Regions from separate parts of the Nonomuraea sp. NPDC050680 genome, predicted to be linked through region 1. Evidence: riboswitches for the same ligand, from Rfam matches in the RefSeq annotation. Region 1 holds a riboswitch; the other holds the start of a gene.
The links. Region 1 has a riboswitch for cyclic di-AMP ahead of AB0H88_RS25400 (C40 family peptidase). Riboswitches for the same ligand answer to the same signal wherever they lie in the genome.

Region 1 (15,073 bases):
GGTGCCGATGCCGAGCTTGTCGGCGATGCCGGCGTTCGACAGGCCGGCCGCGACGAGCAGGAGGACCTCGGCCTCGCGGCGGGTGAGCTCCGCGAGCCGGTGATCGACCCCGGTGGTCACCGCGGCGATGCGATCACGTAGCCGCGTGATCATCGAGCTGGAGATGAACGTGTGCCCGGCGGCGACCAGGCGGATCGCCGGCACGATCTCCTCGACCAGCGACGCCCGGTGCACGAAACCGCCCGCACCCCCGCGTAACGCCCGCCCGAGCAGCTCCTCGTCCAGCGCTTCGGAGACCACCACCACCCGCATCCCGTTCCTCGCCTGCGCCGCGACGATTCGGGCGAATTCCACGCCGTCGGCCTGCCGCAACGCCGCGTTCACCACCGTCACCCTCGGCCGATGCCTGACGACCAGATCGCCCAGCCGGTCGGCGGCGCCGGCCTCGCCCACCACGTAGATGCCGTTGCCCATGTGGAGCACGCTCCTGAGCCTGGCGCGCACCACCCGGTCCGGCTCGCCCACGACGACCCGCAGCGTGGACGTGGCCTCGCCGGCAGGGCTCGAGTCAATCGGTTGAGCCACCTGACCACCCGAGTTTGAGCCCGTTTGCTCGACCGGCACACTATGCGCGTCCGTCTCCCGGACAGCCAGAGCAGCGGAGTTACTCACGTCGGCGGGCCGCATGTGAGAGATACTCATGACTGCCTGTAGTCCGCGTTGTCGGGACGGACAACCGGAGAATCGGCCCTGTTGCCGGGATGGATAACCGGAGAATCGGTCCTCAGGACGGATCCGCGACAAGGATCCGAATCGCCGAACCCCGCAGCGGTGGCGTGAGGTCGGCCAGGTCGAACCCGCCGGCCTTGAGCAGCGCGTGGAACTCGGCCCTGCTACGTTCCCAGCCGCCGGTGTAGACGAGCATGGCGATGTCGCTCATGACGACGCCGGCCGCCTCCGGTGTGCCGAGGCCGGCCGGCAGCACCGGTTCCAGCACCAGCAGGCGCCCGCCCGCCGCGATGGAAGCGCGGCAGTTGCGCAGCAGCGCGGTGCATCGCTGGTCGTCCCAATCGTGCAGCACGCCTTTCAGCAGCATGAGATCGCCTTCGGGCACGGCCTCGAAGAAATCGCCCACCTGCCGGGTGCACCGATCCGACAGCCCCGCCTGCCGGAACGTCTCGGCGGCGGCCGCCCCGCCGTCGGCGGTGTCGTACAGGATGCCCTGGGCGCCGGGTGTGGCCGCCAATACAGCGGCGAGCAGCGCGCCGTTTCCGCCCCCGATGTCGACCACGGTGCGGACACCGGTGAAGTCGTACGCTTGGGCGACCTCTGATGCGATGCGCTCGGTGCCCTCGCACATGGCCGTGTTGAAGATCTCCGACAGGTCCGGACGGCCGGCGAGGTAGTCGAAGAGCGGCTGGTCGTGCACATGATCGAAGGCGGCCGCACCCGTTCGTACGCTGTGGGTCAACGCCCCCCATGCCCGCCAGGTCGCGGGATCGCCGAGCAGCAGCACGCTGGAGCGCATCGACCAGGGGTGGTCGGCACGCAGCGGCTGGCCCACCTCGGCCAGCGCGAGGTGTCCCGGCGCCACCTCATCGACCACGCCCAGGACCACCAGGGCCCGCGACAGCCGCTCCAGCGCCCTCGGGTCCGCCCCGATGGCGTGCGCCAGCTTCTCGACCGGCAGCGCGCCGGCGGCGAGGGCATCCGGAATGCCCAGGTGGACGGCCGCGTACAGGATCTGCGAGGTGGCGTAGCCGAACGCCATCCGGGACAGCTCCGCGTACCCCTTGATCATGGGCTCTTCTCCAACAGCAGCGGCAGGCGGCGTACACCATGCAGGAACAGGTCCGGCGTCCACTCCAGCTCGGCCGGATCGACGGCCAGGGCCAGTCCGGGGAAACGGCGCACCAGCGCGCCGATGGCGGCCCGGGCCTGCAGCCGGGCCAGCGCGGCACCCAGGCAGAAGTGGATTCCGTGGCCGAAGCCCAGATGCCGGTTCGGGGTGCGGCCGATGTCGAAGACATCCGGCCGGTGGAACACCGCCGGGTCGCGGTTGGCGGCCAGCAGTACCGGCACGACGATGTCACCGCGGGGGATCACCGATGGCCCGATCTCCACGTCGGCCATCGCGAACAGCGGCCGGGAGTGCCCGACCGGGCCGTTGAACCGCAGCACCTCCTCCACCGCGGAGTCGATCAGCTGGGGGCGGGCGCGGAGGCGTTCGAGCTGGCCGGGGTGGCGCAGGAGTTCCAGCACCCCGTTGCCGATGAGGTTGACCGTCGTCTCGTCTCCGGCCAGCAGCAACTGGAACACGCTGGACACCAGCTCGGCGTGCGTGATCTCCGTTGACCGGACGAGCTGGGACAGCAGGTCCGGGCCAGGGTGGGCCCGGCGCTCATCGAGCTGCTCGTTGACGTAGGCGACGAACGCGACTCCGGTGCGGCGCACCAGTGCCGCGTCCCGGCTGCGCAGCATGTCGTCGCTCCACCCGCGCAGCCGGCCCCGGTCGCCGATCGGGAAGCCGACCAGGTCCGCGACGATCAGGATCGGCAGCGGCAGCGCCAGGACCTCGATCAGGTCGGCTCCGTCTCCGGCGGCCGCCAGGTCGTCGACCAGCTCGCCGACGACCTGATGGATGCGCCGCTCCAGCGCCGCCACCGTCCGGGGGCCGAACGCGGGCGCCATCAGCCGCCGCAGCCGGGTGTGGTCGGGCGGGTCGAGGTTGAACATGTTCCGCCGCACCATCGCCAGCGGGTCGTTCTCCCACCGGCGGTGAAAGGCGGCCAGCTCGCCGGGCAGCCGGTCGAGTTGACGCCCTACGTCCGGGTGGTGGAGCGCGCGTTGCACGTCGGCGTACCGGGTCAGGTACCAGGACACGCGACCGTTCGCCGGGGCGTGGCGGTAGACCGGCGCCCGCTCGCGCATGCGGTGGAAGAGCGGGTGCGGGTCCCGGCGGTGCTGCGCGCCGGTCGGGTCGAACGCCTGCTCAAGCCCGGTCGCGCTCATCGCCCCTTGGCCTTGTGCACGTCCAGGGGGAAGAACCTGGCGGCGGTCTGTCCCAGATCCGCCATGCTGAGGAACCCGCGCCGCGCCAGCTCGACCTCCGCGGTCGTTCCGGGGCCGTTCCAGTGGCGGGAGAAGATCCGTCCGCAGATCGCCGGCGCCGGGATGACCACCCGGCCGCTGGTCTGTTCCGCGATCTCATCGGCACGGGCCACGATCTCGGACCACTCGGACCAGCGGCTCGATTCCCGGATCCGCTCCAGGACGATCGGCCGCCAATCCGCCGACTGCCAGACCGGCCACACCCGCACCATGACCAGGCGGAGTCGCTCGGCGACGGGCAGGGTGGCCCGCTCCTTCTCGGACAACCACGGCGCGAGGACGTGCGGCAGGCCGGCGCGGTCGTCGACGCCGAGCCTGGCGCGCGTGTACGCCTCCAGCCCCAGGCCCCGCGCGGCGGCGAAGTCCGCCAGGAGGCCGGTCAGGACCTCCTCGTGCAGCCGCGGGTAGTCCTGGTCGAACAGCCGCGCCGCCTCCAGGACGTCGAGATCGGACATCCACCTGCCCGGCGCGTACTCCCGCATCGACCGCCAGGCCAGCGCCTCATAGTGGGTGATGCTCGTCAGGGCCACCTCGGCCGCCCACGTGCTGGGCGCTTCGCCATGGTGCCCGCCGACGGCTTTCAGGGCAGCCATCGCGTCCAGCCGCTTCAGGTCCCACTCACCCGTCCCGATCCTGCGCTCCAGCGTGCTCAGCGCGTCGCCGGCGTCCGGGCCCAAGGCCTCTTCCAGCTCGCGCCAGGTCCGGTGTACGAAGGGCCTCGACTTCGCCGCTTCGACGATCCGCTCGCCGGCCGCCGCCGGAACCAGGCCGCTCTTGGCGCCCTCCTGGCAGCCGTAGCGGAGGTTGACCATGGCCACCGTGCCGGTGGGGTATCCCCGTTCCGCCGGCCCGTGCAGGACCGCCACCTCGTCATCCCCATCGACCTCGCCGGTGGCGTACATGCGGAAGACGGACCCGACGCCCCGCATGCCGCACGGGCTCAGCTCCGCCGCCCGCAACGCCCCCATGCTCGCCGCCCCGATGACGTTCACGCCCTCGTTGAGCAGCCAGAGAATCTCCTTGTGGCCCACGGACAGCCGCTCGCGGTAGTACCCGTCGATGATGACGGCGGTGTCGTCTCGGCTCCACTCCTGCCTGAGAAGATCGCCCCGGGCCACGGGCGGCCGCGCCTGTGCCTCGGGAAGCACGGCGCGGACCTCGTCGTGGGAGATCGTCGGCCCGGCGTAGACGACCGTCTTCTGGCGGCATGTCTTCTGGCGGCTCACTAGAACACCTCCGGGGTGACGTGGCTGCCCGGCGCCACCACTCTGACCACCGGGACGCCGATCTCGTCCCTCGTCAGATCGATGACGAGCGGGGCGGCGGAGAACGCGGCCTCGGCCCGCCCGACCACGTCCGCCAGATCGTCGACCAGGCTCTGGTGAGCCGTCAGCTTCGGGATCGCCTCGCCGGCGTCCGTCGCGGGCATGGGCCGGTGCCGCGCGCCGTCGTGGACGCCCGGATGGAGGTCGTCTCTCGCGCCCGAGATGTAGCCGAGCCTGGCCTGCGCGGCCTCGGTGACGGCACGGGTGAGCGCTATCTCCGAGCCGAGGTGGCAGCCGAATCCCATGAACGCCGGTGGATAGTCCTCGCAGGAGATCCGGGCCAGGAAGCACGGCAATCCGGTGGGCGACGGCAGGGACCTGACTTCGAGACGGACCCGGGCCCGCGTGATCATCCCGCACAGCTCGTCGACGACCGGCGACCCCAGCGTCCCCGGGTCGACGAGGACGCCCTTGTCGCCGCCGGCCATCGCCGTGGTCACGGCGTCCCGCTCGATCACCTCGTACAGCGCGTGCAGGACGGCCTCCACCAGCGTGTTCCCGCTCGCCAGGCCGTTCGTCGACTCGAAGAACACCGGCGGGTTCCAGCCGGTCCTGCGCAGGAGGGAGAATCCCACCGATTCCTTGGGCACCAGCCGCTCCGAGCCGTCGACCAGCGACCGGCCGGCGACCCAGTCCAGCGGCAGCCCGTCATGCAGCACGGTCGGCGGGGAGAGCGGCAGGTCGCGGACGTCATAGCCCAGCTGCCCGCTGACGTCGCGAGGAGGTGCCGTCGTCACCGGCGTCATGGGTTGCTCGGCATGCCAGAGCTCGACGGCTTCCATCATCGCGGACAGCCGCGCCAGCTCGGGCGTGATTCCCTTCCCCTGAGACACGGCGAGCGTCCGGGAAGTCGGCCTGATCGCCTGAAAGGTCGGGATTCCGATGGTGTCCAGCCTGGTGATGTCCGCGACCCTGGTGATCCCGACCATCCGGGCCGCCCGGCCGGCCATCTCCAGCGTGGCCGTCGGGTCGTGAGCTCTGTCCGTGCCCGGCAGCCGGACCTTGGACCGGTCGGACCGCGAGAGAAGCCACGACAGAGAGGAGTTGTCTGTCCGCATCGTCCCCTGCCCTTGACGAGATCAGATGTTGCGAGCGCGCTTGATCAGGGCCCGGCCGCCCACGGTGTAGCTGATGGCCGCCAGGACGGCCAGCACCAGGAGGTCCTGCCACGCGTCGGCGAAGCCGAAGAAGGCGGCGTTGCGCATACCGTCGATCGCGTACGTCAGCGGGTTGATCATCGCCACCCACTGCAGCACGGTGGGCATGCTGTCGATCGGGTAGAGCGACGGGGCGCTGAACACGAGAACGGGGATCGACACGTTCGACAGCAGCATGAAGACCTGGTAGTCGGTGATCAAGATCGCCGTCGCCAGATACAGCCCGTTGAAGGCCAGGGCGGCCAGCGTGAGCGTCGACAGCAGGCCGACCCAGGCTTGCAGGTCGAACGGCAACGCGAAGATGAGCACCGCCACGCCCAGCGCCAGCAGCGCCTGTCCCAGCACCAGCGACACGCCCGCGATCACCTTGCCGAGCAGGAACCGCGACCTGCGCAACGGGTAGGACCACAGCTGCGTCGCCGCGCCGCTCATCTCCTCCTGGAACACCGCCATGCCGGACGTTCCCGCCGCGCTGACGACCGACATCGCCAGCGTCATGGGCAGCAGGAAGATCGTGAACGGCACGTCGACGCCCTTGTAGTGGACGACTCTGAGGAGGTTGCCCAGCGAGGTGTTCACGAGCAGCAGGTAGATCAGCATCGGGGCCAGGCCGAGGATGAGATACACCCGGTTGCGGGCGAGCAGCGCGTACTCGCGGTAGAGCACCGCGGACAGGTCGGCCGCCTTCGGGGTCCCGGTCGGAGGAGTGTTGTCGAATGCCAACTTGGCGGCCAATTTATCCCCTTTTGTGGCCTTTGTAGTGATCAGTCCTCGGCATCCGTCATCCGGAGGAAGACCTGCTCCAGCGAGTCCGTGACGGTCGAGACGCCGGAGATCGCGACTCCGTGATCCAGGCAGTGCCGTGACAGCTCCGGCAGCACCTCCTGCGCTCGCGCGCCGTGGATGCGTACGTCGGACTCCTCGGCCGTGGCCCTGAGCCCGGCCAGCTCCGCCCAGGCCGCCACCACCAGGCCGGCCGCGGGATCTTCGAGGGCGACCAGCAAGTGGGTGGTGCCGAACTCCTCGACGAGTTCGCGCGGTTTGGCGAAGCGCAGCACCCGTCCATGGTTGATGACCATCACGCGCTGGCTGTTGCGTTCCAGCTCGTCGATGTGATGGCTGGTCCACAGCACGGTCACACCGTGCTCCTCGCGCAGCCAGGTCACGAAGCGCTCGATGTGCCGCCGCCCCACCACGTCCAGTCCAGCGGACGGCTCGTCGAGGATCAGCAGCCGCGGAATGGTGAGCAGGGCCCGTACCAGCTGCAACCGCTGCCGCTGACCGCCCGACAGCTGGAAGCAGAAGCGCGGCAGGGCCTCCGTCAAGCTGAGGAACTCCGCCAGTTCGAGCGCCCACGGCCGCACGGCGCGCCACTTCAGACCGCGGAAGCGGGCGGCGATCCGCAGGTTGTCGAGCGCCGGCAGCATCATGTCGAAGGGGCCCGACTGGTGCATCGCCCCGATGCCGCTCTTGGCGGCCACCGGCTGGCGCACCGGATCGGCGTCGAAGACGCGGACGTGGCCGGAGGTAGGGGTGGTGACCCCGCAGATCATTTTGATCAGGGTCGTCTTCCCGGCGCCGTTGGGCCCCAGGAGCCCGATGGTCTCTCCCTGCGCGATCTCGAACGAGACATCGTCCACCGCCGCTCTCTCGCTGCGCCGATAGCGTTTGGTCAGCCCCACGGCCGTCACCACATCGCTCGACACGGCACCACCCTTCACTTCCCGCTCTGCCAAACGTGCAGGTTGTCGGCTGCTGGAGATGTGTTGCAGGTCGAGTATGGACCGGCGATCAGCGGGTGACACAACCCCACAAACGTGGGCTATCCGGGACGGTATGCCGAACGACAGAGGGCACATTGTGCGATCACGCCGCGTGTGATCATCATCGGCACATGGACCCGGTTCACTCGCGCGTTCCGTACACCCTGCGCATGCCGGCCGGCAGTCCCGGCGTGACCTGGCAGCTTCCGGAGGAGAGCGACCCGGCGGCCACCCTGCCGTGCGTGGTCCTCGTGGATCGCGCGGGGTTCTCCGAGTTCGCCGTGCTCCAGCGCGGGCTGCGCACGCTCGGCGTGCCGAGCGTGCGGATCGACGCCGGGTCGATCGGCGCTCTGCGGATCCTGACCCGGCTCGACGACGGCTCGCTGACGGTGAACGGGCGCCGCATCATCCCCACCGTCACCTGGGTACGGCACTTCTCGCCGCGGGCCGTGCAGGGGGAGAACGGCTCGGCGTCGTCCCTGTTCCGGGTCGACTCGTGGGCCGCCCTCATCGACCAGTTGTCGTCGCTGTCAGCCGCCCGGCTGCCCGGCGGCAGCGATCTGGGGCGGCTGGTTCAGCTGGACGGCGCGGCAGAGGCAGGGGTCCGTACCCCGCGCACGATCGCCACGACCGACCTGGGGGCGGCGAGCGCGGCGCTGGCCAGCGACCGGATCATCGTCAAGGCCCTCGACCAGCATTTCGTCGAGACCGAACCGGGCACCCTGCACGGGGTCTTCCCGGAGATCGTGGCCGGCGTCGCGGCCAGAAAGCTGCCCGCGCGCGACGCGCCCATGATCGTCCAGGAGTACGTCGACCACTGGGCGGAGCTGCGCGTCTACTTCGTGGATGGCGAGATCCGGGCCTTTCGCGTCGGCAAAGCGTCGCCAGAGGCGATCTGGTGCGACGCGGCGTCGGTCACGGTCTCTCCGGCGGCGGCGCCGGAGCCCGTGGTGGCGGCGGTGCACCGGCTCGCCGGGATCTGGGGCCTGCGCTACGGGGCCTTCGACTTCCTGCTGACCAGGCAAGGGCCGGTCTTCCTCGAAGTCAATCGCGACGGCGATTGGCGGTGGTTCGAAGCGAAGGCCGGTGTCGACGACGTCTCCATCGCCACGCTTTCCACGGTGCGTACGCTCCACCGCCAGGTGGCCAGGGCAGGTTCGGCGCCGATCGATCTGGCCGGATTCCTGGCGCTGGGCACCGACCGGATCAAGCGGGCGAAAGCCGTGACCTCGCGATTGGACGCCCGCGTGCTCGGCGCGCTCGAGGTGCGGGTGGACGGCACGATCGTGCACGTCAGCGCCAGGAAGGCGCGGCTGCTGGCGGCCATCCTGCTCTCCCGCCCGAACCAGGTGGTTCCGACGGACCAGCTGATCGATTCCTTGTGGGGCGAGCGCCCGCCCCCCACGGCACGCAAGAACCTGCAGGTCCACGTCTCGGTGTTGCGGCGGAGTTTCGGGGATCGGATCTCCTACCAAGGCTGGGGATATCGTCTCGACGCCGGGCCGGACGAACTCGACCTCCTCAGGTTCCGGCGGCTGGCCGGCGCCGGCCGGGACATGCGGCGCAGGGGCGACGCCGATGCCGCGTTGACCGCGCTCGATGACGCCCTGCGCCTGTGGGGCGGTGAACCGCTCGCGGAGTTCTCGGGTGTCGCCTTGGTCGATGAGGCGGTCGGCAGATTCACCGACCTGTACCTCACGGTCAATGAGGACTGGGCGGAACTCGAGATCGAGCGGGGCGGCCACGTCGAGGTGCTGAACAGGCTCGACGACCTGGTGCCCTTCTTTCCCGCACGCGAGCGGCTCGTGGCGGCGAGGATGACCGCCCTCGCCGGTTGCGGCCGCGCGCCGGAGGCGCTCTCGCAGTTCGAGACCGTACGCCGGCATCTCGTGGCCGAACTCGGCATCGACCCCAGCCCCGTACTCAGGAATCTCTACGCGGAGATCTTCCAAGGGCAACTCGCCAGGGCCGATCCTTAACCGGTCGCATGGTCCGGCCATACCGCTGATTAAGCAGACGCTTCTAGCTTGCACACAGAGGTGCTTCACCAGGGGCGCCTCTGGCCAAGGCGATCCGAACCGGGACTTGCTATGGATCTTGTTTTCGACGATCTGGTAACTGATCGCGACACGCGACTGATCGTCCTGCTGGCCAGGGGATATACGACGACAAGAATCGCCCGCGAGCTGAAACTCAGCCGATATACGGTGGCAGAGCGGATCAGCAAGCTCCTCGACCGATTCGCCTGCAGCAACCGGAGCCAGCTCGTGGCGTACTCCTATGCCCACAAACTCCTGGACGTCGGCATCTGGCCACCGGGCGTCTCCGAGCCGCTTCCTTGAGGAACCCCGCTTCCCCAAGGAGCGACGGATCGTCGTCGTTCACGCGTGATGGCACATGCGATGGCCCGCCGGGGTGGGGGAGCCGCGTCAGAACATGCCGTGTGGCACCTCCGCCGGTTCGGGGACCGGCTGGACCACGTCCCAGTGCTCGGCGATCAGGCCGTCTTCGACGCGCCAGAAGTCCACGACCGCCAGCCCGCGCCCGCCTTCCCGAGGGATCAGGTGGTAGTGCATCACCACGAGATCGCCTTCCGCGACGACCCGCTTGAGCTCCAGCCGGGAGGTGGCCAGCGGGGAGTCTGTGATGAAGTCGATGAAGGCGCGCCTGCCCGACGGGTTGCCCGGGCTGTGCTCGATGAAGTCCTCGCGCAGGAGCGTCTGGAGCACCTCGATGTTGCCCGCGGCGAACTCCGCGAAGCCGGACATGATCAGTTCTTTGCCGCTCGTCATGGGAGAACGCTGACAGCGGCCGCGCGGTGGTGTCGATTACCTGGGATGTAAAGGCGAATCGCAGGTAAGGCCTGGTGCGGCGACTCGCCGGGGCGCTACGGGGCGGGAACCTTCAGAGGAAGGCGCGGACCCCACGCCGTCGGCCACAGGGCGGGGGTGAGCGTCGAGGGTGCGGGGTTCTTGCGTTGCTCGATGGAGAGCCGCACGCCCTTGGGGTCCGGCCGTACGGCGCCCGCGAACGAGTCCCTGCGCCAGTCGGAGAGCTTTTCCTCCTTGACCACATCTCCGGTGTGCGGCGCGTGCACCATGTATCCGGGCTTCGAGATCATCCCCACGTGCCCGAGTCCGTGGAAGAAGACCAGGTCACCTGGCTTGAGGTTGTCCCAGGAGATCTTCCTGGAGAACGCGCTGTACTGCTCCGTCGTGGTGCGCGGCAACTCGATCCCGGCGTGCTTGTACGCCTTGAGCATGAGCCCGGAGCAGTCGTAGCCGCTGTCGCTGGTTCCGCCCCAGACGTACGGGATGCCGCGCTTCTTCATGGCGAACTTCAGGGCGATCTTCCAGGCAGGAGTGGTCTGGCGCTTCTGCTGGACGGGCTTGCTCTCGGTGCCGGTAGGGGTGATGGGCCCGGTCGGGGTGGTGGGTCCGGCTGGGGTGATGGGCCCGGCTGGGGTGGTGGGTCCGGTAGGGGTGGTGGGGTCGTGAGCTGGAGCGGCCAGAGTGAGCCCGGCGACGGCAGCCGCCAGGCAGATGGCGAGGGGAGCCACTGCTGTGTCCTTCCATACGGCCTACCGGGTTAGCTGACGGGCTCGGGCCTGGAAGCGGCCCTACGGCGATGCCGATTCGCCCCAGAGGGAAGTTGGGTCCCCGGCTCCACGCGGGTGAGTGGATTAGGCGGGACGAACACTAACAAAACGGTCAAAGACTTGTAAACTACCTAAAATCGGTCATCCGCCGAGGGGGACGGGAATGACATGGCAGGTAATCGACACCGCCCCGTTAGACCAGATAGAACCGGCCAGTATGCACATGGATCAGCCGATAGGGGAGCTGCTGCGGGACTGGCGGCACCGGCGCGGACTCACGCAGCTCGACCTGGCCCTCCAGACCGACGTGTCCGCGAGGCACGTCAGCTTCGTCGAGACCGGGCGGACGATCCCCAGCCGGTCCATGGTGCTGCGCCTGGCCGAGCAGCTCGATGTGCCGCTCCGCGGGCGCAACCGGCTGCTGCTCGCGGCCGGCTACGCGCCCATCTATCCCGAGCGCCCGCTTGACGACCCTGACCTGGGCAAGGCGTACGAGGCGCTCCGGCGGATCCTGCGCGGGCACGAGCCGTATCCGGCGATGGCCCTGGATCACCGGTGGAACCTGTTGCTGGCCAACGACGCCATGAACGTCTTCCTCGACGACGTGGACCCGGCCCTCCTGGAGCCGCCGGTGAACATGATGCGGCTTGGCCTGCATCCGGACGGGTTCGCGCCGCGGGTGCGGAACCTGGCGCAGGTCCGCGGGTTCCTGCTGCCCCGGCTCGCCAGGCAGGTCGCCCGTGCGGGGGATCCGGAGCTGAGCGCGCTCTACGAGGAGCTGCTGACCTATGGAGACGATGGCCAGGCGCCGCTGCCCGACCCCGCCGACATCGCGTTGCCTGTACGGATCACGCATCGGGGGGACGAGCTCTGCTTCTTCAGTACGATCACGACGTTCGGCGCGGCGTTCGACATCACGCTCGAAGGGGTCGCCGTCGAGGCGTACTTCCCCGCCGACGACGAGACCACGCGGCTGGTCGGGGATCGTTGAGGCCACTGATTTGCCGACCTTCAGCCGGCGTCTCGCGAGCGAGGTCGAGACCACGGCGAGCGGCGCCCTGTGCCTGTTCTGCGACCGCGTCCGCGAGGTCGGCTGACGTCAGTACGCGGCGGTGAACCTGACCCGGTGGTGCCTGGGTTGTTCCGCCTCGTCCAGCAGCACGACCGCGAGGTCCTCCATGGAGATCGCCGAGTTCCCCTCGGCGTCCATGAGCAGCTCGTCGGCTCCAAGCCGGTAGACGCCGGTACGCTCGCCCGGCGTCAGCAGCGCGGCCGGACTCAGGTACGCCCAGTCCACGCCGGTCTCCGCGCGGCAGACTTCGAGCTGATCGTTGCAGGCCCGCGCGATGTCACGGTAAGCGTCGGACATGAAACGCGGGTCGTCGAGCACGGTACGCCCACCGGTGCCGGGAACGGTCAGCCCGGCCGCCCCGCCGACGAGCAGCAGCCGGACGCCGGTCCCCGCGAGCCCCGCCAGCAGCGCCTTGGCGGTCGTGACGAGGTCGTGCTCGCGGCCGGTGGGCGGGCGGGTCGCGCTGATCACGAGGTCCTGACCAGTGCCGAGCCTGGTCACGTCCTCCACATGCGCGGCGTCGCCGACCTGGGGATGGGCGCCGGGGTGCAGTGAGGGGAAGCGGGCCGGGTCGCGTACGACGGCGGTGACCTCGTGGCCGCGGGACAGCGCCTCGGCGACCACACGAGCGCCGACGCTGCCCGCCGCTCCGAACACGGTGATGCGCATGATTTCTCCTTGATGAGCAGTGAGAGATGAGGGGGTGGGGATCGGACGGTCAGCGCGTAGGGATCAGACGATCACGAGTGGGCGCGTCCGCCTGGCCGGGCGGCTTCTGCTCTGGGCCGTTACGAGGGTCTGGGCCGCGACGAGGGCCGCTGGTCTGGGCCGCGATGAGGGCCGCCACGACGACGAGCCCGCCTGCGATCTGGGCCACGGTGAGCGACTGGCCGAGGGCGAGCCAGCCCAGCGCGGTGGCGACCAGCGGGCTGAGCAGGCCGAGGAAGGTGACGTGGGTGGGGGACAGGGCGCGGATCCCGCGGAACCACAGGGAGTAGGCGACGGCCGAGCCGATGATGGCGAGGTAGGCGTACCCGGTCAGGTTCGCCGGGGTCAGTGCGGCGGGCGGCGGTCCCTCGACGAGCAGGGCCACCGGGAGCAGCAGCAGACCGCCGGCCACCAGCTGCCAGCCGGTGGTCGCGAGCAGGGGCGCCGGTGAGGTCCACCGCTTGCTGAGGACGACTCCGGTGGCCATGACGATCGCGCCCCCGGCGGCCGCGGCGATGCCGACGGCGTCCAAGCGGGCGTCGGCCCGCAGGACGAGGAGGCTGACACCGGCCACACCCGCCACGGCGGCGATCGCCGTACGCGCGGACAGGCGCTCGCCGAGCAGGCCGGAGGACAGACCGGCGACCAGGAGGGGCTGCACCGCGCCGATGGTCGCGGCCACCCCGCCGGGCAGCCGGTAGGCGCCGATGAACAGCAGCGCGAAGAACAACCCGATGTTGAGCGCACCGAGGACGAGCGCGCGCCACCACCACACCCCTTGTGGCAGGCGCCGGGTGAGCAGGAGGAGCAGCAGCCCGGCGGGCAGGGCCCGGACGACCGCGGCCAGGAGCGGGCGGCCGGGCGGCAGCAGTTCGGTGGTGACGAGGTAGGTGGTCCCCCAGATGGCGGGGGCCAGCGCGGTCACCATGATCAGGGCAAGTCGATTTCTTAGCACTAAGACAATGTATCTCATCGCTAAGACATCCGATAGGGTGGTGGTGTGGCTGATCATGTTGACCGGGTGCTGGAGCAGTGGGCCGAGCAGCGCCCCGATCTGGATGTGTCGCCGATGGCGATCATCGGGCGGCTGTCACGGCTGTCACGGCTGATCGGCGCGGAGCTGACCCGTACGTTCAGCGCTCACGAGCTCGACTCGGCGTCGTTCGACGTGCTGGCCACGCTGCGGCGCAATGGACGGTCGTTGACCCCGGCCGAGCTCATGAAGTCGGCGATGGTCACCTCGGGGGCGATCACCCAGCGCCTCGACCGCCTACAGTCCCGGGGCCTGGTGTCACGTACGCCCAGCGAGAAGGACGGCCGAGTCGTGCACGTCGCCCTCACCGAGGAGGGCCGGGAGCTGATCGACCGGGCGCTGCCCGATCACGTCGAGACCGAGCGCCGGCTGCTCGCCGCGCTCTCCGAGCCCCGGCGCGCCGCCCTGGCCGGCGAGCTCAAGGAGCTCCTGGAGTCACTGGGCGACACCCTGGACTGACCGGCGTAGGCCGCCTGCCGGGGGATCGCTCAGACGGGCGGGACGAGGGATCAGACCGGAGCCCGCGGTCCGGTACGCCGCCTCGAACGCGAGGACCTCCCGGCCGAAGTAGGAAAGATGATCCATGCTCCCACTCTGCCCGCCCCGCCCGATCCCGGCCGGCGGCAAGGGCCTAGCCTGATGGGAATGAGATTCGGCGGGACGCTGGCCGTGCTTCTGTCCGCCTGGTTCATGGCCCAGTTCGACTTCTTCGTGGTCAACGTCGCCGCGCCGTCGTTCGAACGCGAGCTGCACGCGAGCCCCGCCGCCCTGGAGCTCATCGTGGGCGGCTACGCCTTCACCTACGCGGCGGGCATGATCACCGGCGGGCGGCTAGGAGACCGGTACGGCTACCGGCGGATGTTCATCGGCGGCGTGGTCGCGTTCACGATCGCGTCGCTGCTGTGCGGGATCGCGCTGAACCCGGCCCAGCTCGTTGCCGCCCGCCTGCTGCAGGGATTGGCCGGTGCGGCGATGGTGCCGCAGGTGCTCGCCATGATCTCCGCGGTCTTCCCGCCGCACGAGCGGCGTCGCGCCGTGGGCTGGTACGGCGCGGCCGGCGGTCTTGGTTCGATCGCCGGCCAGGTGCTGGGCGGGCTGCTGCTGTCGGCCGACCTGTTCGGGCTCGGCTGGCGGGTCATCTTCCTCATCAACCTGCCCGTCGGCCTGGTCGTGGTCCCGCTGGCCGCCTGGCTGCTGCCCGGGGTCGAGCCGGCCGGGCGCTCACGGCTGGACCTGCTCGGCGCGGCCGGGCTGGCCGCCGGGCTGGCGCTGGTCCTGGTGCCGCTCGGCCTCGGCAACGGCGCGG
Region 2 (15,073 bases), on a different contig from region 1:
GGCCGCCCGGGCCGATCTTGAGCAGTCGGCGGTCGCGGCCGAGGGGACCGAGCGCGAGGAGGTGGTGAGCCGGCTGCGTGAGCAGCTCGCCGCCCAGAAGAGCGCCGCCAAGGACGAGTCCGACCGGCTGCGCGAGCAGCTCAGGGCGGCCCGCGCCGAGAACTCCGACCTGCGCCGCAAACTCCACGAGGCCCGCGAGCGGAGCAAGGCGGCCGTGCGCCGCGCCGAGGAGATGGAGCACGCGGCGGACGACGCCAAGTCCGCCGCCACGGCCGCGGGCAGCGCGGGCGAGTCCGAGCTGCGCCGGCTCCGCGAGCGGCTGGCCGATGTGGAGAAGCAGCTCGAAGCCTCGCGCCGGGCCGCGCGTGAGGGCAGGAGCATCGAGGACGCCCGCGTCAGGGTGCTGCTCGACGCGCTCCAGGACGCCTCCGCCGGGCTGCGCAGGGAGCTGGCCCTGCCCACCATGATCAGCAGGCCCGCCGACTCGGTGGCCGCGCTCACGGGCGAGCGCCCCGGCGTCAGGGGCGTGCCCGCCCGCGCCCTGGCCGACGACGACCCGCAGCTCCTCGACCAGCTGCTCGCGCTGCCGCAGGTGCACCTGATCATCGACGGCTACAACGTGACCAAGACCGGCTACGGCACGCTGACCCTGGCCGACCAGCGCAACCGGCTGATGACCGGCCTCGGCGGGCTGGTCGCGCAGACCAGGGTCGAGGTGACCGTGGTCTTCGACGGCGCCGAGCTCAACGCGCCCGTCCAGGTGGTGGCGCCGCGCGGCGTGCGGGTGCTCTTCAGCGCGCCCGGCGAGATCGCCGACGACCTGATCCGCCAGCTCGTCCGCGCCGAGCCGCCCGGCCGGGCCATGGCGGTGGTCTCCTCCGACCGCGAGGTGGCCGAGTCCGTCCGGCGCATGGGAGCCAGACCGGTTCCGTCGGCTCTGCTGCTGCGCAGGCTGGGCCGCGCCTAGATTACGAATCGGTTGTTGAGGTGAAAGCTCACCCGCCACTTCTGTACCATTTCGCCCCAGATACATTCCCCTGGAGGCGACACTGTGAGGTTTGGCCGGGTGCCACTGGCCGCGGGTCTCGCGATCGGGCTGCTGCTTTTCCCCACAAGCGAGGCACTGGCCGCGCCGAAGCCCACGATCAAACAGGCGAAAGCCAAGCTCAAGAAGCTGAACGACCAGGCCGACAAGGTCGTCGACCGCTACAACACGGCGACCGAGAAGTACAAGGCGGCCCAAGGCGAGTACGGCAAGCTGAACGCCAGCTACAAACGCAAGCTGGAGACGGTCGCCGCGCTGCGCGCCCAGGTCGTCGAGATGGCCGTCGACACCTACAAGCGCGGCCCCGACGCCACCTCCTGGCCCACGATGATCGGCCAGCCGGACCCCACGGGCCTGCTGGGCAGCATGGCGCTCGCGGGGCAGCTGTCGGAGGAGAAGGTGGCGCGGCTGGCGGCCTTCGACCGGGAGAACCGCGGGCTCAAGGGCGAGCGCGACAAGGCCGAGACGGCGCTGCAGGCGGCCGACAAGGAGCGCGACGGGGTCGAGAAGGAGCGCTCGGAGGTCCGCAAGCTGATCGCGAAGCAGAAGAAGCTGCTCGAGAAGCTCGGCGCCTACAAGACCGGTGACCCCAACAGCACCGGCATCAAGTACACGGGCTCGGCCTCCGGCAACGCCGCCGCGGTGCTCAGGTTCGCCTACGCGCAGGTGGGCAAACCGTACGTGTTCGGCGGCACGGGACCGCGCGGCTGGGACTGCTCGGGCCTCACGCAGGCGTCGTGGCGCGCCGGGGGCGTCTCACTGCCCCGCACCACGTGGCAGCAGTGGGCCTGGGGCTCGGCCCGCAAGGTGGATCTGAAGGACCTGCAGCCCGGCGACCTGATCTTCAGCTCGGGGCTTGGTCACGTCAGCATTTATGCGGGCAACGGGCAGATCGTGCACGCCCCCCAGACCGGCGACGTAGTCAAGGTCGTCACCCTCTCCTCCTATGGCGGCACGCTGGTGGGAGCCATCCGTCCGTAGCTCTGCACAGCTTTGTACTAAAACCACCGATTTTTCGGTACGGCAAGCACGGTGAGCCCCACCCGCCGTCCGTGCCTGGGCTCTGTCCAGGGGCACGCTCCTCCGGTGGGGCCCGCTGGGCGCCGTGACGTGCGCCCTCTTGACCCCGGTCCGTGGCTTCAGGCGGCCGTGGGCCGGATGGTCCGCCGATGGACGCTGGCCGATCCATGCGGACACCACCGGCTTGCCGGTCGACGGACCCGGTCTGCTGGTCGACGGACCCGGTCTGCTGGTCAACGGATCCGGTCTGCTGGTCAACGGATCCGGCCGTGGACGGACTCGGCCTGGGTTTAGGGCCTCTGACCGGCTGTTCAGTCGGCTGCGGCCGCTTGTTCGGCGGAACCAGACCGGCTGTTCAATTGACCCCGATCTGCTGTGCAGCGGACCTCCCACGCACGCAGGCCGATGCCGCTGGGCGGATTGGCTGCACGCTGCTCGAATGCCTTCAGCGGGTGACGACGATCACTGATCTCGGTCCGTCGGCGACCCTCGCGTCGCCCACTTCCGCGCATTCGCCGGCACCATTCACTGGTGCCCTGTCGTGTTACTAGCGGGACCAGTGTGACAAGAGTGACAAAAGGGACCTGACAGATCACTGTGTCGTCAAGTGTGAGAAGGGTCACATTTGAGTAACATAACCCGGCACTCCAGCTGCGGTTCGGGACTTTACTGACACCTCTGAGTGATCCTGACAACCCCATGACGGCTTTGCCAGCGCGTTACTCAAGGGCGTAACTTCTGGCGTCGCGGCGAACAAGCCATGGCGTCGCGACTCTCCATCGGGTCCCCGATGTGGACAGATAAGAAATCCGTTAGGTCATCGCCTCTCCACATGTCTTTACGTGGTGGTGGCCTGCCGAGTCCGTGCAGCCAGGAGGCACGGAGCCGGGGACCCAGCGATCCCGCCCTCGGGATCAGGGGTGAATCGGCGCGTATCGCGCCGTAGGGCGACTTCCAGGCCCGAATCCGTCAGCTAACCCGGTAGGCGTTCGTGGAAGCTCCAAGGAGAAATCCTGTCTACCTCCCCCAGTAACCCCCGTCTGTCCCGCATTGCCCTGAGTGGCGCAGCGCTCACGATGACCGTGACGGCCGGAGGTTTGGTCCTCCCTGCCCCGACGGCGCAGGCGGCGACAACGCGTGATGCGGCCGAAGTTTCCCGGACCACCACAGCGGCGAAGGCCGTCACGTCCGTGAAGAAGGCCGCGCAGCAGACAGCGGTCGCTCGGCAACTGGCGAAGGCCCGTACGGCCGTCGCCGTGGCCAAGGACCAGATCGGTGACCCGTACAGCTACGGGGCCACAGGACCTGGTTCCTTCGACTGCTCCGGTCTCGTCCAGTACGCCTGGAAGAAGGCCGGCGTCAAGATCCCGCGCGTGACGAACAGCCAGTTCGCGCGCATCAAGAAGAAGGTCTCCTGGAAGAATCTGAAGCCAGGTGACCTGCTGTTCTTCCATGGGCTCGGCCATGTGGGCATGTATGTCGGCAACGGCAAGATGGTCCACTCGCCGAGGACGGGTTCGACGGTGCGCGTCGAGAAGCTCAACGGATGGCGCAAGGCGTCGTTCGTGGGCGCGGTGCGTCCCGGCCTGTAAGTCCGGCCTGCAAGACCGTCACGAAGGTCCCGTCCCAGCTGGGACGGGACCTTCGCGTGTTCCGGGCTTTCCGTGACGACCGGTCCGGGCCTTTCCGTGACGGCCGGTCCGGACTTTTCCGCGAACGCTGGTCCGGCCTTTCCGCGACGACCGGTCCGGGCTTTTCCGCGAAGGCTGGTCCGGCCTTTCTGCGACGACCGGTCCGGGCTTTTCCGTGACGGCCGGTCTGCGGCGCGGGGCGACTACGATCGGGGAACGTGTCCGTGCAGGTGAGCCGCCGAGTCTTGGTGGTGGGGGTGCTGCTCCTGGCCCTCGCCTCGGCCAGCGCCGCCCCGCACCCGTCTCCAGGGGCGAACGACCTCTCAGCAGCGGTTCGTGACCTATCGTCCGGTAGCCCCGAGCAGTCCGCGACGATCAGTGACGTGCCGCCCGGCGGCCCCGGTCAGCCCGTGACGGATCACGGTCTCCCCTCTGGCGGTCCCGATCGGTCCGCGACCGGCCACAACCCGGCGGCCGATGATCGTGAGCTTCCGGCGGAGGCTCAGGGCCTCTTGGGGGATGGCGCCGAGGTCGTACGAGGTGTGCGTTCCGTCGTCGTCGGTCAGCACGCGGCGCCCGAGTCGCTTCGCGACCTGGCGCGCAGGGCCGATGCCGCCGGGTCGCGGGTCTCCGCCGTGCTCGGCCAGCCGGTGCGGCCCGTGGTGCTCGTGCCCGGCTCGGCGGCCGAGGCTGCCCGGGTGGCCGGGGTGGGGAGTGTCGACGGGCTGGCGGCGGTGGCCGATGGCGGGAGAGTGGTCGTGGTGCCCGAGAACTTCGCCCGGCTGACCCCGACCGGCCGGGACATCGTGCTCACGCATGAGCTCACCCACGTCGCCGCCGGGACGAGGCGGTTGCCGGTGTGGCTCTATGAGGGGTTCGCCGACTACGTGGGCTACCGGGACGCGGGGTTGCCGGTCCGGGTGGCCGCCGCCGAGTTGGCCGCCGACGTGCGGGCCGGGCGCTTGCCGGGCGAATTGCCAGGGCCTGCGGCATTCGCACCGTCCACTCGGGAGCCTGTACGCCTGGCACGGGCGTACCAGGAGGCGTGGCTGGCGTGTCGCTTCATCGCCGAGCGGTTCGGTGAGGGGACTCTGGTGAGGCTCTACCGTGATGCCCAGACAGGTGGCCTCGACCGGGGGCTCACCGAGCTCGGGCTCTCGGCGGGGACGCTGACGGCACGGTGGCGCGACTACGTGCGGGACCAGCTTGCGTAAGGGGAACGCGGATGGAAGATCTGCAGGGCACCGACGACATGCCGCCTGACGACGACGCGGGCCCCGATCAGCACCCGGCACAACCGCCCGGCGACTCCGCCACGTCAAGCGACTCCGCCACGTCAAGCGACTCCGCCACGTCAAGCGACTCCGCCACGTCAAGCGACTCCGCCACGTCAAGCGAGGGCGCCACGCCGGACGACCGTGCCGCGTCAAGCGACCGAGCCACGCCGGACGACCGTGCCGCGCCAGGCGACCGAGCCACGTCAGGCGAGGGCGCCGCGCCGGACGACCGTGCCGCGCCAAGCGATCGCGCCGTGTCCGGTGGCTGGGTCGCGGACGGCGGGGACGTCGCGGTCGGCCGGGCCGGTGCCGGTTGGGCGCTGGTCGTTCTCGGCGTGGTGATTGTGGCCGTGGTGGCGTTCACGACGCCCTGGCGGGTGATGCCCTCGGGCGCTCCCACGGTGGCGCCGGACCCGGCGCGCGACTTCAGCGCCGCCGAGATCGCCAGGGCCGCCGCCTTCGACGCGGCCACGAGCCTGCCCGGCTACCTGTCACTCGGGCTGACCGTGCTGTTCGCGGGGCTGCTCGTGCTCACGCCGTTCGGGGCCAAGGTGTTGGGCAGGTTGCCGGGGCCGTGGTGGGTGCGGGTGGTGCTCGGGGTGGTGGTGCTGACCGCGATCGTCGAGGCGATCAGGTGGCCCCTGGGCATCTGGTACGAGGTGCGGCTGCGCGACTACGGCCTGTCCACGCAGGACTGGGCCGGCTGGACCGGCGACCGGCTCAAGAGCCTGGCCGTGAACGTGGTGCTGCAATCCATCATGGTGCTGGTCGTGGTGGCGCTGGCCAGGTGGCTGCGGCGCTGGTGGATCCCGGCCGCCGCGGGCGCGTTCGCGTTCACCTTGGCGGCGTCGTTCGTGTATCCGGTCGTGTTCGAGCCGCTGTTCAACGACTTCCGCCCGATGCCAGGGGGCGCGCTCAGGGCGAACCTGATGATGCTGGCCGAGCGCGCCCATGTCCCGGTCGAGGACGTGCTGATCGCCGACGCCTCCCGCCGGACGAACGCGCTCAACGCCTACGTCTCCGGCTTCGGCGCCACGCGCCGGATCGTCGTGTACGACACGCTGCTCAAGGCTCCGCAGTCCGAGGTCGAGCTGGTCGTGGCGCACGAGCTGGGCCACGCCAAGTACGGGGACGTGCTGGTCGGCACGCTGGTGGGCGGGCTGGGCGCCGCGTTCGGCACGATTCTGCTGTTCCTGCTCCTGGGCCTGCTACGGCGGCGCACGGGCATCGCCTCGGCGGCCGACCCACGGGCGGTGGGAGTGATCATGGGCTTGATGAGCCTGGCCACGGTCGTCTCGGGGCCGGCCCAGAACGTGGTCAGCCGCCACATCGAGGCCCGCGCCGACCTCCACGCCCTGAACCTCACGAAGGACCCGGCCACGTTTATCTCGATGCAGAAACGCCTGGCAATCACCAATATTTCCGACTTGTCGCCGGATCCGGTGGAATATGCCCTCTATGCATCACACCCCGCCGGCCCCGAACGCATCGCCATGGCCCGGGAGTGGGCCGCGCTGAACGGCCGGCAGCAGCCGTGACCGGTGTGCTCATCGTCACGAACGACTTCCCGCCCCGGCCGGGCGGCATCCAGTCGTTCGTGCACGGGCTGGCCCTGCGCACCCCCGGCGTGGCCGTCTACGCTCCGGCCTGGCAGGGGTGCGCGGAGTTCGACCGCCGCCAGCCGTACCGGATCGTCCGTCATCCCACCTCGCTCATGCTGCCGACCCCGGCGGTCGCCCGCCGGGCCGCCCGCCTGCTGGCCGAGCAGCGGGCGGACACCGTGGTGTTCGGCTCGGCGGCCCCGCTGGGCCTGCTCGCGCCGGGGTTACGGGCGGCCGGCGCGCGGCGCGTGGTGATGCTCACCCACGGCCACGAGGCGTCGTGGGCGAGCGCGCCCCTGTTCCGCGGGGCGCTGCGCAGGATCGGCGCGCACGCCGACGTGGTGACCTACCTCGGCGAGTACACGCGCGCCCGGCTGGCCGCCGCGATCTCGCCGGCCAAGCTGGTACGGCTGGCGCCGGGCGTGGACACCGGCCAGTTCCACCCGGACGCGGCCAAGGCCGAGCTCGGGCTGGCCGGGCGGCCCGTGGTGATCTGCGTGTCGAGACTGGTGCCGCGCAAGGGCCAGGATCAGCTCATCAGGGCCTGGCCCCGGGTGCTGCGGGCGGTGCCGGAGTCGGTGCTGCTGCTCGTGGGCGGCGGGCCGTACCGCAAGAGGCTGGAGAAGCTGGCGCGGGGGCAGGAGTCCGTCCGCTTCACCGGCACGGTCCCGGCGGCGAGCCTGGCCGGCTACTACGCCGCCGCCGACGTGTTCGCGATGCCGTGCCGTACGCGGCTGGGCGGCGTCGACGTCGAGGGGCTGGGGATCGTGTTCCTGGAGGCGTCGGCGACCGGCCTGCCGGTCGTCGCGGGCGCGTCCGGCGGCGCCCCGGACGCGGTACGGCACGGCGAGACCGGTCTCGTCGTCGACGGCACCGACGTGGAAGAGGTCGCCGCGGCCCTGATCGAGCTGCTCGGCGACCCCGAACGGGCCCGGAAGATGGGCGCCCGGGGCCGTGACTGGATCGCCGGCGAGTGGACCTGGGACCAGGTCGCCGCCCGCTTCCACGCGCTCCTTTAGCCCTTGGTGGCCCCCAGCGTGAGCCCGGCGACGAACTGCTTGTGCAGCATCTGGAAGATGATCAGCGTCGGCAGCGCGACCAGAATCGACCCGGCCGCCAGCAGGTTGTAGTCGGTGAAGAACTGGCCGCGCAGGTTGTTCAGGGCCGAGGTGACGGGCAGCTTGTCGCCCGACGACATCAGCACCAGCGCCCACAGGAAGTCGTTGTACATGAAGGTGAACTCCAGCGTGGCCAGCGCCGCCAGCACCGGGCGGCACAGCGGCAGCGTGAGCTGCCAGTAGCGGCGCCACACGCCGGCCCCGTCGACGAGTGCCGCCTCGGTGATCTCCTCCGGGATCGTGCGCATGAAGTTCGACATGACGAACACGCAGAAGCCGAACTGGAACGCCACGTGCACCAGGATCAGCCCGAGATAGGAGTCGTACAGCGACTGCGAGTCCGACAGCCACGAGGGCAGCGGCACGAGTGTGTAGAGGGTGTAGAGCGGGGTGATCAGCACCTGCGGCGGCAGCAGGTTGCCCGCCGTGAACGTGATCAGCAGCGCCTTGCGCCCCGGAATGCGCAGCCGCGCGATCGCGAACGCGGTGAACGACGCCATGAACAGCGTGATCAGCACGCCCGGGATCACGATGATCAACGTGTTGAGGTAGTAGCGGGGCAGGTCGGCCTGGCTCCACGCCTGCCCGTAGTAGTCGAGCGTCAGGTGCTCGGGCAGCGAGAAGTAACCCAGCCGCGAGGTCTCGTCGTACGGGCGCAGCGAGGCGTAGAGCGCCAGCGCGAGCGGCAGGACCCAGCCCAGCGCCACCAGAGCGAGGAAGAGGTGCAGCAGGACGCGCAGCGGACGCGCCCGGCGGCGCACCGGCTCCCGCCGGTCCTGGACCGGGGGCGTGGTGATGGGCGCGGTGAGCGTCATCGTTCCTCCCTGAACAGTTGCGACAGGTAAGTGACGATGAACCCGAGCGTGATCGCCAGCAGGATCACCGCGATGGCCGAGCCGAACCCGATGCGGCTCGCCTCGCCCACGATGTTCTCGGTGACCAGCACCGACAGCAGCTCCAGCCCGTTCCTGCCCTTGTTGATGGCGTAGACGATGTCGAACGCGCGCAGCGCCTCGATCACCGTGATCACCAGCACGATCACGTTGACCGGCCGCAGCGTCGGGAACACCACCCGGAAGAACGCCTGCGCCTCGTTGGCCCCGTCGATCGCGGCCGCCTCCTTGAGCGCGGGATCGACCGCCTTCAGCCCGGCCAGATAGATGATCATCACGTACCCGACGTGCCGCCAGCCGGCCGCCACCATGACCACCCAGATGTTGATCGACCGGTCGCCCAGCCAGTCCACGGTCAGCCCGGTCACCGCGTTCAGCACGCCGTAGTCGGAGGAGTAGACGAGCTGTGCGATGAACCCCACGACGGCCAGCGACAGCACGACCGGGGTGTACAGCGCGCTCTGGTACACGCGCGACAGCCGCAGCCGCCGGTCCAGCAGCACCGCGCAGAACAGCCCGAACGGCGTCGCGACCAGGCCGAGAAAGCCCAGCCAGAGCACGTTGTTACGGATGGCCGACCAGAACGGCGGATAGTCGTTGACCAGGTCGGTGTAGTTGCGGCCGCCCACCCACTCCATCGGCTTGATGCCGTTCCAGTCGGTGCCCGACAGCCCGATGGAGGCCAGCGTGGGCCCCCAGATGAGGCCCACGTTGACGATGACGGCCACCCCCAGCCCGATGACCAGGATGGTCACGTCGCGGGCGGAGTAGCGACGGGTCTTGGCGGCCATCAGCGGAAGATGTTGGTCTTCTGCTTCTCGATGCCGGCCAGCAAGGAGTCGATCTCGTTCGGCTTGCCGACGAACGACTGCAGCGACGGGATCATCACGGTCGAGGCGAAGTCGGGCCGGGTGTCACGGTCGAGGAACTGGGCCAGATGCGTCGCCTTGGACACCAGCTCGGCGCCGCGCTTCTGCAGCGCGCTGTAACCGCTGGTGTCGGCCTTGGAGCTGGCGGCCAGGGTGCCCGGGTCCAGCTTGGTGGCGACGTTCTGCGAGGTGCCCAGGGCCAGGTGCTTGAGCACCGCCTTGGCCCCGTCGACGTTCTTGGCCTTGCCCGAGATCATGTAGCCGTCGATGGGCGCGTCGATGGAGTCGGTGCCGTATGCCGGATTGATCTCGGGGAAGGTGAAGAAGTCGATGTCGTCGCGCTCGTTCTCCGGGAACTGCTGGGCGACGAACATGCCGAGCAGGTACATGCCCGTCTTCTTCTGCTGCAGCGCCTGCCCGGCCTCCTGCCAGGTACGGCCCAGCGCGGCGGGCTGGTGATACTCCAGCAGCCCGCGCCAGGTGTCGAAGACCTGTTTGACCCTGGGGTCGGTCCACGACTCCTTGCCGCCCATGAGCGAGATGTGGAAGTCGTAGCCGTTCGTCCGCATGTTGATGATGTCGAACGTGCCCATCGCGGGCCAGCCGTCCTTGTCGGCGAACCCGATCGGGATCAGCCCGTCGGCCTTCATCTTCTTGGCCAGCGCGGTGAACTCGTCCAGCGTCTTGGGCGGCTCGTAGCCCTTCTCCTGCCACACGCTCTTGCGATAGAAGACCGCCCACGGATAGTACGTGAACGGCACGAAGTACTGCTTGCCGTCGGTGCCCGTCGAGGCGGCCTTGAAGGCGGGCGTGTAGTCGCTTCCGATCTCCTGCCACACATCCGAGATGTCCGTCGCGAGCCCCTGCTCGGCGAAGAACTGCATGCGATATCCGGCGAACCAGGTGAAGACATCGTCCGGCGTGCCTTTGAGGTAGCGGTTGATGTTCTCCTGGAAGGTGTTGTGGTCCACAGTGTTGATCTTCACTTGGGCCTGGGTGAAGCCCTTGAGCACGGTTTCGAGGGACTTCTTGGGAATTTCGTCCGAGGCGTTGGAACCGAACGTGACCGTGCCGAGGTTTCCGGACGACTTACCACCCGGTGGCGCGGCGGGCTGGCTGGAGCCGCAGCCGGCCAGGACGGCCGGGACACCGAAGGTGGCGGCCGCGCCGAGCAGCAGGTTGCGACGGGAGATCGGCAGACGTTGGACCATGGTGGTTCCTCCTTGCCAGGATCCTCAAATTCCCCCGAATTCGCTCGATTTCCTTCAGAGAAGAGCACACCCAACCGGCTGTCAACGCACGATTTGATGTCGAACAGGCCGTCCGGAACCGTCACCACCGAGCGCGGGCCTTGAACTCCGCAGGTGGCGTGTCATGATGCGTCCGAATGGCATGTCGAGAAACCGTCGGAAATGTCGGAAATGTCAGGTAAATGTCGGGGGAGTGTCGAGAAACTGTTGGGAACTGGGTGATGCGATGCTCGCCGTCCAGCGACAGCAGACGATTCTGGAGCTCGTACGGCTGAACGGCGCCGTCAAGGTGGTCGACCTGGTGCGCGAGTTCGGCGTCTCGGACATCACGATCCGCCGCGACCTCGAACTGCTGGCCGAGCGGGGGCTGCTGGCCAAGGTGCACGGCGGCGCGACCGTCATCGGCGCCGGCTCGACCGACGAGCCCGGCTTCGCCGCCAAGTCGGTCCAGCAGGAGGAGGAGAAGCTGGTCATCGCCCGCCGCGCCGCCGGGATGGTGTTTCCGGGCACCGCCGTGGCGCTCTCGGCCGGGACCACGACCTGGACGCTTGCCCACCAACTGGTGAACACGCCCGGCCTGACCGTGGTGACCAACTCGGTGCGCATCGCCGACGTCTTCCAGCACGGAGGGCGGCCGGACCAGACGGTGGTGCTGACGGGCGGCGTGCGTACGCCCTCGGACGCGCTCGTCGGCCCGGTGGCGGTGGCCGCGATCCGGCTGCTCAACGTGGACGTGCTGTTCCTGGGCGTGCACGGGATGACCACGCGGGCCGGGTTCACCACACCGAACATGATGGAGGCCGAGACCGACCGCGCCCTGGTCGAGGCCGCGAGCAGACTGGTCGTGCTGGCCGATCACACCAAGTGGGGGACCGTGGGTATCAGCACGATCGCCCGGCTCAGCGAGGCCGACGTGGTGATCTCCGACGGCGGGCTGCCCGAGACGGCCAGGACCGCGCTGTCCGAGCAGGCGGGCGAGCTGGTCATCGTTTGATCTTGGCGGTGCGGGTACGGGCGCCCTCCGCATACCAATCCGATCACATGGCATGTGCTGGGCCGGAGTGATCCTACCTTTCTGTACGATCAAGCCTTATCTTTGCAATGCTTAGCTGTTACCCCTAGTAGTGGTCCTACCTATTCACACGCATCATTTTGCGCACCCATCGAATGATCGGATGAGTGAGAAGGGTGGCACAGTGAATAAGCTGTTCGCGGCTGGGCCGATGGCCCTCGCCGTGGCTCTCGCGCTTAGTGCCTGCTCAAGCAGTTCGCCCAGTGGAGGCCAGTCTTCGGCGCCGGCTTCCGGCGGCAAGCAGAAGGTCTCCTTCCTGGTGTTCCCCTCGCCGAACCTGCCGGAGTCGTACTGGAAGGCCCAGGTCGATCTGGTCACCAAGGCCAACCCCGACCTGGAGGTCGAGCTGGTCGCCGCGCCTTCGGAGTCCGAGCGCAACGACTACGCCAAGCAACTGGCCGCTTCTGGGCAGTTGCCCGACGTACAGATCGGCATGCAGGACCTGATCGCCCTGGAGCCGAGCCTGGCCACGTGGACGCCGGAGGAGCTCAAGGACTTCCTCTGCCCGACCTGTGGCGCGGTCAACGGGAAGATCCTCCAGCTGCCGACCAACACGCAGACGATCCCGAATGTCTACTACAGCAAGAAGCTGTTCCAGAAGGCCGGCATCGCCGAGCCGCCGAAGACCTACGCCGACCTGCTGGCCGATGCCGAGAAGCTGAAGGCCAAGGGCATCACCCCGTTCGTGTCCGGCGGCGTGTTCGTCACCTCCCAGCCATGGACCGCCATCCTGGCCACGGACCTGTACGCCAAGACGCCCGACTGGATGACCAAGCGGCGCAACGGCGAGGTGAAGTTCGCCACCGACCCGGCCATGAAGGCCGCCACGCAGAAGTTCACCGACCTGGCCACCAAGGGCTACCTCGACAAGCGGCAGATCGGGCAGGACTATCCCAAGACGCAGGAGGCCTTCCTCGGCGGCAAGGGCGCGATGTACCCGATGGGCAGCTGGTTCGCCGCCGCGGCCGACGCCTCGCCCGTGAAGGACGATATCGGGGTCTTCGCCTGGCCCAGCGACGACGGCACCCTGCACATGCCGACCTTCACCGGCGGCGGGCTGTCCGTCAGCGCGACGGCCAAGAACATGGCCGCGGCCAAGAAGTTCGCGCTGGCCTTCCAGCTCACCAAGGAGAACCTGGACGCCTCGGTCAAGGCCGACGCGCTCTTCCCCGCGATCAAGGGCTACACGCCTCCGTCGGACACGGGCCCGGTGTTCAAGGCCGTCTACGACCTGTGGCAGAAGGCGCTGAACGAGAAGGCGACCGTCCCCGCGTTCAGCTGGGAGGCCGGCGACACGGCGATGCTGCCGGGTATGCAGGGCAAGTTCTGGTCCTCGGCGCAGGACCTGGTCAGCGGCAAGAAGACGGTCGACCAGGCACTGGCCTTCCTCGACACCGAGTGGGAGAAATCCGGCTGATCAGGCGGGGCGGGCCGCCGAGCGCCCGCCCCTCGATCTGACCGGAATCCGATTCCGACCAGGAGGGGTCTGGCCTGATGGCCGCTGGCACCACCATTCACCATCACAAGCCCAGTCACGCGCAGGCCCAGGCGCGCCGGCGACGGCCGGGCGGCAAAGGGGCCGGGCTGTGGCATTTCCTGTCGTTCGCCGCGCCCGGCACGCTCATCTACTTCTGCCTCGTCGTGCTGCCGATCACGCTCAGCTTCGGCTACAGCCTGACCGACCAGGCGCTGCTGCGGCCCAAGACGCACTTCGTCGGGCTGCGCAACTACCAGTTGCTCCTGCAGGACGAGACGTTCCTGCAATCACTGCGGGTGACCACGATCCTCACGCTGATCGTCGTCATCGTGCCGAACGTCCTGGGCGTCGCCATCGCGGTGCTCCTCGACCGCCGCGGCTGGCTGTACAACGCGCTGCGCAGCGTCTTCTTCACCCCGATGGTGATCAGCTCCGTGGTCATCAGCGTCATCTGGACGCGCGTCCTCGCCGACGACGGGCCGATCAACCAGGCGCTGAGGGCGCTGGGCGTCAGTGAGCCGCCGGGCTGGCTGTCCGACCCGGACATCGCGCTCTACTCGCTGGCGTCGATCGTCTGCTGGCAGATGCTCGGATTCTGCGTGGTCGTCTATCTCGCCGGGCTCCAGGGCGTACCCCAGGAGCTGGCCGAGGCGGCGGCGATCGACGGCGCGGGTCCGGTACGCAGGTTCTGGAGCGTCACCTGGCCGCTACTGGCGCCCGCGCTCACCATCAACACGGTCGTCCTGCTGATCTCCGCGTTCAAGATCTTCGACCACGTGAAGGTGATCACCAACGGCGGTCCCGGGACGGGGACCACCGCGAGCGTGGCGCTCGTCATCCTGAATGAGGGTTTCGTGGAGAACCGCACCGGCTACGCCTCGGCGGAGGCCGTCGTCATGCTGATCGTCATCGCGCTGCTGTCGGTGATCACGCTGCGCGTGCTGCAGCGCAGGGAGGTGCAGCTCTGATGCGCTCCTCCGTGCCGTGGCTGCGCCCGCTGGTCGCGCTGGTCGTCGGCGGGGTGTTCTTCATCCCCCTGTACATCGCGCTGATCAACGTCTTCAAGGAGAGCCGGCAGGTCGCCGGCGGCGCCATGTCGCTGCCGATCCCGCCCACCTTCGACAACCTGATCCGGGTCCTGACCAGCCCGGACAGCCTCTTCTGGTCGTCGCTGCGGACCAGCGTGCTGGTCACCTCGCTGTCGATCATCATCCTGACGGTGCTGTCGGCCATGCTCGGCCACTACCTGGCCAGGCAGAACACCTGGTGGTCACGGGTGATCATGGTCCTGCTGCTGTGCGGGCTGATGATCCCGCCGCAGGTGATCCTGATCCCGATCACGCAGGTGCTCAAGGCGCTCGGGCTGATGTCGACGCTGCCGGGCCTCGTGCTCTTCAACGTCGGCTACTACGTGCCGTTCGGGGTCTTCGTCTTCTCCGGCTTCATGAAGGGCGTGCCACGGGACCTGGAGGAGGCCGCGGCCATCGACGGGGCCACGCGGTGGCAGACGTTCTGGAAGATCGTCTTCCCGCTGCTGCGCCCGGCGACGGCCAGCGTGCTGATCTTCCTCGGGGTGTGGATCTGGAACGACTTCCTCAACCCGCTGATCATCTATGGGCCGCGCGAGGGTACGACGATCATGACGGGCATCTACAAGTCGCTCGGGCAGTACGCGGCGGACTTCGGCGGGATGTTCGCGCTCATGTTCCTGGCCACGCTGCCGATCCTGGTGTTCTACCTGTTGCTGCAGAAGCAGTTCGTCAAGGGGCTCACGGGCGGCGCGACGAAGGGCTGACGTCGCACGCGAACGGCCCCCGGCC

Region 2: another riboswitch for cyclic di-AMP. It lies ahead of AB0H88_RS01875 (C40 family peptidase); the one in region 1 lies ahead of AB0H88_RS25400 (C40 family peptidase).

Annotation. Positions count from the first base shown of each region.
Region 1 covers NZ_JBFAIF010000007.1:213,751-228,823, forward strand. Annotated here, with positions in the region: gene AB0H88_RS25350 (response regulator transcription factor) at 1-585, opposite strand, end outside; gene AB0H88_RS25355 (methyltransferase) at 785-1,801, opposite strand; gene AB0H88_RS25360 (cytochrome P450) at 1,798-3,012, opposite strand; gene AB0H88_RS25365 (TfuA-like protein) at 3,009-4,337, opposite strand; gene AB0H88_RS25370 (YcaO-like family protein) at 4,337-5,494, opposite strand; gene AB0H88_RS25375 (ABC transporter permease) at 5,516-6,328, opposite strand; gene AB0H88_RS25380 (ABC transporter ATP-binding protein) at 6,358-7,299, opposite strand; gene AB0H88_RS25385 (BTAD domain-containing putative transcriptional regulator) at 7,488-9,335, shown strand; gene AB0H88_RS25390 (LuxR C-terminal-related transcriptional regulator) at 9,447-9,698, shown strand; gene AB0H88_RS25395 (nuclear transport factor 2 family protein) at 9,786-10,148, opposite strand; gene AB0H88_RS25400 (C40 family peptidase) at 10,244-10,915, opposite strand; cyclic di-AMP (ydaO/yuaA leader) riboswitch at 10,919-11,055, opposite strand; gene AB0H88_RS25405 (helix-turn-helix transcriptional regulator) at 11,178-11,945, shown strand; gene AB0H88_RS25410 (NAD(P)H-binding protein) at 12,054-12,695, opposite strand; gene AB0H88_RS25415 (EamA family transporter) at 12,745-13,689, opposite strand; gene AB0H88_RS25420 (MarR family transcriptional regulator) at 13,735-14,226, shown strand; gene AB0H88_RS25425 (MFS transporter) at 14,413-15,073, shown strand, end outside.
Region 2 covers NZ_JBFAIF010000001.1:376,288-391,360, reverse strand. Annotated here, with positions in the region: gene AB0H88_RS01885 (NYN domain-containing protein) at 1-967, shown strand, start outside; gene AB0H88_RS01880 (NlpC/P60 family protein) at 1,052-2,026, shown strand; cyclic di-AMP (ydaO/yuaA leader) riboswitch at 2,910-3,068, shown strand; gene AB0H88_RS01875 (C40 family peptidase) at 3,256-3,657, shown strand; gene AB0H88_RS01870 (hypothetical protein) at 3,915-4,910, shown strand; gene AB0H88_RS01865 (M48 family metallopeptidase) at 4,922-6,511, shown strand; gene AB0H88_RS01860 (glycosyltransferase family 4 protein) at 6,508-7,593, shown strand; gene AB0H88_RS01855 (carbohydrate ABC transporter permease) at 7,590-8,507, opposite strand; gene AB0H88_RS01850 (sugar ABC transporter permease) at 8,504-9,376, opposite strand; gene AB0H88_RS01845 (ABC transporter substrate-binding protein) at 9,376-10,665, opposite strand; gene AB0H88_RS01840 (DeoR/GlpR family DNA-binding transcription regulator) at 10,931-11,698, shown strand; gene AB0H88_RS01835 (extracellular solute-binding protein) at 11,901-13,193, shown strand; gene AB0H88_RS01830 (sugar ABC transporter permease) at 13,271-14,221, shown strand; gene AB0H88_RS01825 (carbohydrate ABC transporter permease) at 14,221-15,048, shown strand.